2 regions of the Thalassotalea insulae genome follow, and region 2 is predicted to be linked to the other one. Evidence: riboswitches for the same ligand, from Rfam matches in the RefSeq annotation. Region 2 holds a riboswitch; the other holds the start of a gene.
What was found. Region 2 has a riboswitch for thiamine pyrophosphate ahead of QQK06_RS10660 (TonB-dependent receptor). Riboswitches for the same ligand answer to the same signal wherever they lie in the genome.
Positions count from the first base shown of each region.

Region 1: another riboswitch for thiamine pyrophosphate. It lies ahead of thiC (phosphomethylpyrimidine synthase ThiC); the one in region 2 lies ahead of QQK06_RS10660 (TonB-dependent receptor).

Region 1 is NZ_BSST01000001.1:1,827,551-1,831,989, forward strand. It holds gene thiO (glycine oxidase ThiO) at 1-453, opposite strand, end outside; gene thiC (phosphomethylpyrimidine synthase ThiC) at 440-2,437, opposite strand; TPP riboswitch at 2,516-2,661, opposite strand; gene QQK06_RS08320 (M1 family metallopeptidase) at 2,831-4,439, shown strand, end outside.
Region 2 is NZ_BSST01000001.1:2,344,390-2,348,828, forward strand. It holds gene QQK06_RS10650 (FAD-dependent monooxygenase) at 1-337, shown strand, start outside; gene QQK06_RS10655 (AraC family transcriptional regulator) at 422-1,279, shown strand; TPP riboswitch at 1,357-1,462, shown strand; gene QQK06_RS10660 (TonB-dependent receptor) at 1,539-3,632, shown strand; gene QQK06_RS10665 (hypothetical protein) at 3,656-3,922, shown strand; gene pnuC (nicotinamide riboside transporter PnuC) at 3,922-4,439, shown strand, end outside.

The DNA.
Region 1 (4,439 bases), 520 kb from region 2:
GCTACGTCCAAGTTCTGGTTCTAGCGCCAGTAATTGTTCACGACTCATCTTGTGACACTGGTAGTGAGCATAATGGTTAGCAAGATAGCGGGCATAGCGCTGAAAATCACTGATATCCTGCTCATGGCTGACCATTATCGCACCACTTTGTTGAAAATAAGTGTAACCACTAAGCTCAGCCAATAACTTCGGCCACAAGCTAAGCGATTCAAAACCCATTTCAACAATATTAGCGTCGCTGTGCATGGCCTCACCCAACGGCGTCAATAAGCCAGCAGCTGCATAAGCTGCACTTTGCTTCGCTGGTTTACTGTCTTTATCCAACAAGGTCACTTGATGACCTTGTTGGGCTAAACGCCAGGCGATTAAACGCCCGATAAGACCTGCACCAACGATAGCAAAATGCAACGGCTGACTCACTACATCTGAGCAAATCAGGTTATCGATTTTCATCGCCGTCTATTGCCGCTAATTCCTTCGCCTGATGGTAAATTTCACTACCTGTCGCTTTGAATTCTGCTGATTTTTCTGCCATGCCAGCAATCGCCTGTTCAAGACTCTGAGCTTGCGCCGTTACAGTTTCATCGACTAATTTCACCTGGATCTGCTCGCCAGCTTCAAGCTTAGCAGCATAGTCCCGCACATCCTGAGTGATCTTCATCGAGCAAAATTTTGGTCCGCACATCGAGCAAAAGTGGGCAATTTTACCTGATTCCTGCGGCAAGGTTTCATCGTGGTAAGCCCTTGCACGCTCTGGATCTAGACCGAGATTAAATTGGTCATGCCATCTAAATTCGAAACGCGCTTTCGATAAGGCATTGTCACGAATTTGAGCACCCGGATGGCCTTTCGCCAGATCGCCAGCATGGGCGGCTATTTTATATGTGATCAGCCCTTCTTTAACATCCTCTTTATTCGGTAACCCCAAATGCTCTTTCGGCGTGACATAACAGAGCATCGCACAACCATACCAACCAATATTTGCCGCACCTATACCGGAAGTAATATGATCATAACCTGGCGCGATATCTGTGGTCAGTGGCCCTAAAGTATAAAACGGCGCTTCATGACAATGTTTAAGCTGCTCTTCCATATTCGCTTTAACCATATGCAATGGTACATGCCCCGGGCCTTCAATCATTACCTGGACGTCGTGCTGCCAGGCAATTTTTGTTAATTCTCCTAAGGTATGTAATTCGCTAAACTGTGCTTCATCATTGGCATCAGCAATAGAACCCGGACGCAAACCATCGCCTAGAGAAAATGAAACATCATAGGCCTTACAAATCTCACAAATCTCTTCAAAATGGGTATAGAGAAAATTTTCTTTATGGTGAGATAAACACCATTTCGCCATGATCGAACCACCACGCGAGACAATGCCAGTTACTCGTTTCGCCGTCATCGGCACATAGCGCAATAACACCCCGGCATGGATCGTGAAATAATCCACCCCTTGCTCTGCCTGCTCAATCAAGGTATCTCGGAATACTTCCCAGGTAAGATCTTCAGCGACGCCATTGACCTTCTCTAATGCCTGGTAAATCGGTACTGTACCGATAGGCACCGGTGAATTTCGGATGATCCATTCGCGGGTTTCATGAATATAACGGCCGGTTGATAAATCCATCACCGTATCGGCACCCCATTTAGTTGACCATACCAGTTTTTCAACTTCTTCTTCTATTGATGAACTGACCGCGGAATTGCCGATATTTGAATTCACCTTGATCAAGAAGTTACGGCCAATGATCATAGGTTCACATTCCGGGTGATTGATATTTGCCGGAATGATTGCACGACCTTCAGCAACTTCCTGACGTACAAATTCAGCAGTAATTTCACTTGGGATATTGGCACCAAAACTTTCGCCTGGATGCTGATGCTTGAGTATTTCGTCTTTCATTTCAGCGCGTTTGGTATTTTCACGAATGGCAATATACTCCATTTCTGGGGTAATAATTCCCTGCCGAGCATAATGCATTTGCGTGACATTTTTACCTGCTTTGGCTTTACGAACCTTAGGTAAATTATCAAAACGAATATGATCTAGTCCTTCATCCGCTAATCGTTGCTGCGAATAGCCTGAACTCGCACCGTCAAGTGTTTCACTGTCACCACGGCGAGTGATCCATTCAGCCCGCAGTTTAGGTAAGCCTTGATGAACATCGACCGATACTTCTGGATCTGTATATACTCCGGAGGTGTCGTAAACTCTGATCGGCTCATTCGCTTCAAATATCGGTTGCTCTTCAGTACCGCCAACAAAGGTATCACCGACGCTAATTTCACGCATACCAACCTGAATATCGTGTAATTTTCCTTTGACGTATACTTTTTGTGAATTGGGGTAACTTTGACCAGAGACATTATGAATAAATGCCTGTGCCTGTTCCCGACGTTGACGTCGAGAAAGTGATTTTTGTGACTGAGTCATAATATGCCTTTTTAACTAAACGTTAGTGTTACAAGTAAAAAGACGGAGTGTAGAATGGAAAAAAATAATCAAGATCTAGATTATTTTTGTCTTGTTCCCTTACGCAGATGTTAATCTGATCAGGTTCTACGGATCCCGCAACAGCGATCTCAGCTATAGCCTTACCACAAACTTCACTAAATCATAAAGTTTAAAGTAAAAATAAAGCACTCCGACAAGTTGTACTGAGTAGACGAGTGATATCGCCACTTGGTACAGTAAGCTCAATTTTAGAGAATGTTACCTCAGATGCAAGCTAAATAACGTCAATTATTGCTAATTCAACGCAAAAAGATATACATTATACATAAAGTAATATAGAGATAGTGCAAATTCATTATAAGAAGAATGATCATGAAATTAAAATCGAGTACTTTACTGCTAAGCGCGGCATTAGCCTGTATACAAATTCCAGCAATTAGTTGGGCTGATAATCTATTCGGCACAGCAAACAATGGCTCCAGACAAGATGTACTGCGTGGTTCTATTACCCCTGAACGCGCCTGGTGGGATTTAAGTCATTATGATTTAGCAATAAAAGTTGATCCAAAAAAACGTACCATTGCCGGTACCAATACTATGTCGTACCGGGTCGTTGCGCCACAATCAGATATTCAAATTGAGTTACAAGCACCGATGAAACTAACTAAGGTCACACAAAATGGTGAAGTGCTTACGGTAAAAAAAGATGGTTACAGCTATTTTATTACCCCTAATGCTCAACAAACGCTTGGTTCGACTCAATCATTAGTGATGCACTTTTCCGGTCAGCCAACCGTTGCCAAAAAAGCACCTTGGGATGGCGGCATCACCTGGAGTAAAGATAATAACGGCAACGATTTTATTGCCTCAAGTAATCAGGGCATTGGTGCCAGCATCTGGTGGCCAAATAAAGATCACGGTTATGATGAACCGGATAACGGCGTTGATATTCGCGTGGAAGTGCCTGAACATTTAGTCGATGTTTCCAATGGTCGCTTGATTGAAACCACTCACAACAAAAACGCCAAAACCAAAACTTATCACTGGCGTGTTATTAACCCAATTAACAATTATGGCGTGAATCTCAATATCGGCGACTACGTTCATTTTGGCGAAAAATATCAGGGTGAAAAAGGCCAGCTTGATATGGACTACTGGGTGTTGCGCGATAACTTAGCAAAAGCGAAAAAGCAATTTAAAGACGCTAAACGCACCGTCGAAGCGCTAGAGTACTGGTTTGGCCCGTATCCATTCTATGAAGACAGTTATAAATTGGTAGAAGCGCCTTACTTGGGCATGGAGCATCAAAGCTCAGTCACTTATGGCAATGGTTACCAAAATGGCTATTTAGGTCGAGATCGTAGTGACGCAGGACCTGGGATGTTATTCGATTTTATAATTGTCCATGAATCTGGCCACGAATGGTTTGCTAACAATGTCACCAGTAAAGATATTGCGGATATGTGGATCCATGAGAGCTTTACTAACTACGCTGAAAGCTTATTCCTTGAATATCATTATGGTAAAGAGACCGCGTTCAAATATACCCGAGGCCAGCGACTTAACATCCAGAACCAGCAGCCAATAATCGGCCAATACAATATTCACAGCGAAGGTTCCAGTGACATGTACGATAAAGGCGGCAACATGTTACACACCATCCGTCAGCTAGTTAATGACGATAAAAAATGGCGTGAAATATTGCGTGGTATAGGTAAAACGTTTTACCATCAAACAGTGACCACAACACAAATAGAAAACTTTATCAGCGAGCAAGCCGGTATCGACTTAAGCAAGGTCTTTGACCAATACTTACGAGATAACCGCATACCAACATTAGAATATTACCTTAAAGACGATAAAATTCGCCTGCGCTGGAATAATGTTAAGCCTGGTTTTGATATGCCAGTTCGCGCTTTCATTAATGGCGAAGCAATTTGGTTGTCACCAACCACTCACTGGTCTGAAGTAACGATAAACC
Region 2 (4,439 bases):
TAAAAATAATGTAGTATTACTGGGCGACAGTGCGCATGCGCCTTTGCCAACTTCTGGTCAGGGGGCATGTCAGGCGTTGGAAAGTGCCTGGCATTTGGTTAACTGTTTAGTTCAGCATAGTAGTAATCTTCCAGATGCCTGTCGACACTACACTGAATTAAGAGCAGAGAAAACCTCAAGTATTATTAGCGTCGGGCGGCAACTGGCACAGACGATTTTTAATCAAGACCATGAATTTTGTCAACAAAGAAACTTAGCCAGTAAGCATACCGATTATCACAGTGCACTTATCGGAATGGCTAATGCGTGGAGTAGTGGTTTACCTTTGGCTGTTTGACATATAGGACAAAATTGAGCAATTTTGGTCAAGTGTCACGCAAGAGTCAGGGGTATTATCTCAGCGCTGAGGAGAAACGATTAGATGACAAGATATCAAACCAGATTTATTGAGGTAGTGCGTTTTATCGAAGCTAATCTGGATGAAGATCTTGATGTTGAACAGTTATGCCAACTTGCTAACTTGTCGAAATATCACTTTCATCGCCAATGTTCGCTATTTTTTGGCATGTCGGTAATGTCATTGGCGAGATTATTACGGCTCAAACGTGCGGCATATCAGCTAGCGTATCGTGATAGCAACATTATCGATATTGCGATAACGGCTGGCTATGACAGTCATGAAGCGTTTTCCCGGGCGTTTAAGCGATGCTTTAAGCTATCACCGTCAGATTTTAGGTTATCACCTGACTGGGCATTATGGCAGACAAAGTATCAGACGATAGTTGAGCTGAGGACAAAAATTATGAATACCCAAGTAGCAGTTAGCATTGTAGATTTTCCTGAAACCCTAATCGCAGTTATGGAGCACAGAGCTGCACCACATTTGCTCGGAGCGAGCATCCAGAAGTTTATCCAATGGCGAAAAGCCCATGGCCTTTCACCAAGCAAGAGTAAAACATTTAATCTCGTTTATGATGATCCTAGCATCACAGCGGATAAGGATTACCGTTTTGATTTAGCCTGTGCTGTTAAGCGCCCGCTAGCTGACAATTATGATGGGATTGTTAATAAGGTTATTCCGGCTGGTAAATGCGCTAAAGTTCGGCATGTTGGCAGCGATGATACGTTAGCGACGTCGGTGAATTTTCTCTATCAAAATTGGCTGCAGGATAATGAATATGAGCTGCGTGACTTTCCGCTGTTTTTTCATCGAGTAAGTTTCTTCCCTGAGGTCTCGGAGCAGGAAATGGTGACTGACATTTACTTGCCCGTTCAGTAATTACTAGCGCTATTACTACAAAGCAGCAAACTGCGGATGATTTTACTGTACATTTGCTGTTAACTTGGTACGATCGCGCTCAAACCAAGGGGTGTGCCGCTTTTTATCATTGGCACTGAGAAATTTATACCCTTATTACCTGAAACGGATAATGCCGGCGTAGGGATGGTTGAATTAGCCAACTGATTAGCAAATAACTGTTTGTTAATCGTTTTTACTAGTTTTACTTTTCACCGCTGGTTTTTGTTGTGAGAGTCCAATGAAACTTGTAAAAACGCCTATCGCTATCATGCTATTAAACCTTATCACGCATGCTGCGTACGCTGAATCTTCAGCCACCAATCAAACCGCAGACGAGCAATCAATTGAAGTGATCCAGGTACATTCTGGTTATCGTACGACAAACTTACAAAATACCGCCACTTCTTTATCTGTATTGACCGAGCAAGATATTGCTGTTCGTAACGGACAAAATCTGGAAGAAATTGTTGGTGCAGCGGCGAATGTCAACTTTTCCAGTGGTTCACAGCGGGCGCGATATTATCAAATTCGTGGTATTGGTGAACGCAGCCAGTTTAAGGAACCGATTAACCCTTCGGTTGGCCTTATTATTGATAATATTGATTTTTCCGGCATTGGTAGTATTGCCTCGACTTTTGATATTGCACAAGTCGAGCTATTTCGTGGTCCTCAAGGGACGCAGTTTGGCGCTAATGCACTCGCCGGTTTGATTTATATGTCAAGTCATCAGCCAAGTGATGAATTTGAAGGGGCGATTCGTTTATCTGCGGGAAACTACCATAGTTATAGTGCTGGACTCGCGTTGTCAGGCCCTGCATCTGATAAAGTAAATTACCGCTTTTCTGCCGAGCAATATAGCAGTGATGGTTTTATCACTAATACCTACCTTGACCGCGAAGATACTAATAATCGTGATGAATTAATGTTGCGTGGTAAGTTAGCGATTGAGGCCAGTAAAGAATTAACCATAGATTTAGCGCTTATCCATGCGGATTTTAACAATGGCTATGACGCCTTTTCCTTAGATAATGATCGCAATACATTGTCAGACCAGCCGGGATTTGATGAGCAGCAAACCACAGCGGCCAGCGCTAAACTGATGTACCGCAAATTTAGCGGCTTTGATATTGTTTCTATTTTCAGCCTGATGGATTCGGATCTCGCTTATGGCTATGACGAAGATTGGAGCTATCAGGGCATGCATCCTTATGAGTATTCCTCGACCGATCATTATTTAAGAGATCGCACTAACTACACGGCGGAATTTCGTTTAGTGTCAAATAACCGCAGTCAGTTATTTGCTAACACCACAGATTGGGTGATCGGTGCATATTTTAAACAGGACGATGAAGACTTAACGCGTCGATATACTTATTTAGACGGTGATTTTAGCTCAGATTTTAGCGCAAAAAATTCCGCGGTTTTTGCTCAGCTTGATAGTGAGTTAACTAAAAAAATTACTCTGACATCCGGTGTGCGCGTTGAACAACGTGACAGTGATTATCATAATTCACAAGGGGTGAAATTTTCACCAGATGACTCTATGGTTGGTGGCAAGTTAGTACTTAGTTATCAGGCGGATAAAGATGCCATGATCTATGCTGCGATTAACAAGGGCTATAAATCAGGAAGCGTGAATACCAGTGGTAGCTTAACAAAAGAGCAACGAGTGTTTAAGCCGGAATATTTATGGAATTATGAAGTGGGTTATAAGCGTCAATTACTCAACAATGATGCTTATATTAGAGCGGCTGCATTTTATATGAAACGCGATGATATCCAGATCAGTAGTTATCACTTAGATGAACGTAGCGATGGCAGTAGCGAATTTATCAGTTACTGGGACAACGCGGCTCGTGGTTATAACTACGGCATTGAACTGGAAGCAGCATGGCAGGTGACGCAACAAGCTGAATATTATGCCAGTGTTGGCTTATTAGAAACTGAATTTGAAGGTTATCGTTATGCGAACGGCACTATAGAAAGTGGTCGTGATCAAGCCCATGCGCCACAGTATCAATTTAATATCGGTATCAATTATTATCTTAACGATCAGTGGTATTTTAATGTCAATCTTGATGGCAAAGATAACTTTTATTTTTCCGACAGCCATTCGGAGAAATCCGATAGTTATGTGTTGATGCATGGTTCAATTAGCTACCAGCAGGCTAACTGGCAGCTTAAATTATGGGCGCGGAATATATTTGATAAAGATTACGTGACTCGAGGATTTTACTTTGGAAATGATCCACGAGATGGCTACGACAGCAAAGCGTATTATCAATTAGGTGAACCTGCGGTATTGGGTGCTACCCTTAATTATCAGTTTTAGCATTAATTCATTGAGAGCAGAACATGGATATTTCAATAGAGATCAGCTTGTACCCGCTAGCAGAACAAGAATTCAAGGCAGAAATTTGGGCTTTTATCAAACGACTGAGAGCCGTTGACGGTTTGCAAGTTGTCACTAATGGCATGAGTACTCAAGTTTTTGGTGAATACGATCTGGCGGTGGCTAAGGTGATGACGGAAATTAAGCAGGTCCATCAATCATTAAATGCGGCCGTCTTTGTTTGTAAGTTTATTGGCGGCAACCGTAGCCAGGTGGAAGCAGAGCGTTAATGACTGAAATTGTTCAATACTTTAGCCAGTTACCTTTTTGGGAATGGCTTGCGGTTATTTGTGCATTGCTTTACGTGCTGTTAGCGGCACGAGAAAATATCTGGTGCTGGCCAGCAGCATTGGTCAGTACTTTGATTTACACAGTGATTTTCTATGATGTTTATCTGTGGATGGATAGCCTGTTACAGCTTTACTATCTGGTAATGGCAGTCTATGGCTGGTATTGCTGGCAAGGCCTGACTCAGCTTGATCATCAAGCGGTGCATATTCAGCGCTGGCCGTTACATCGGCATAGTAAAATCATCGCGGCGTTATCAGTGCTTTCTTTGATATTCGGCTGGTTAATGGCTAATTTCACGCCAACAGATTTTCCATATTTGGATTCAGCAACCACCGTATTTGCGGTGTTTGCAACCTATCTGGTGGCGCAAAAAGTACTGGAAAACTGGCTTTACTGGGTGGTTATTGATGCAGTATCTATATACTTGTATCTTGCTAAAGACCTCCAGCCGACAGC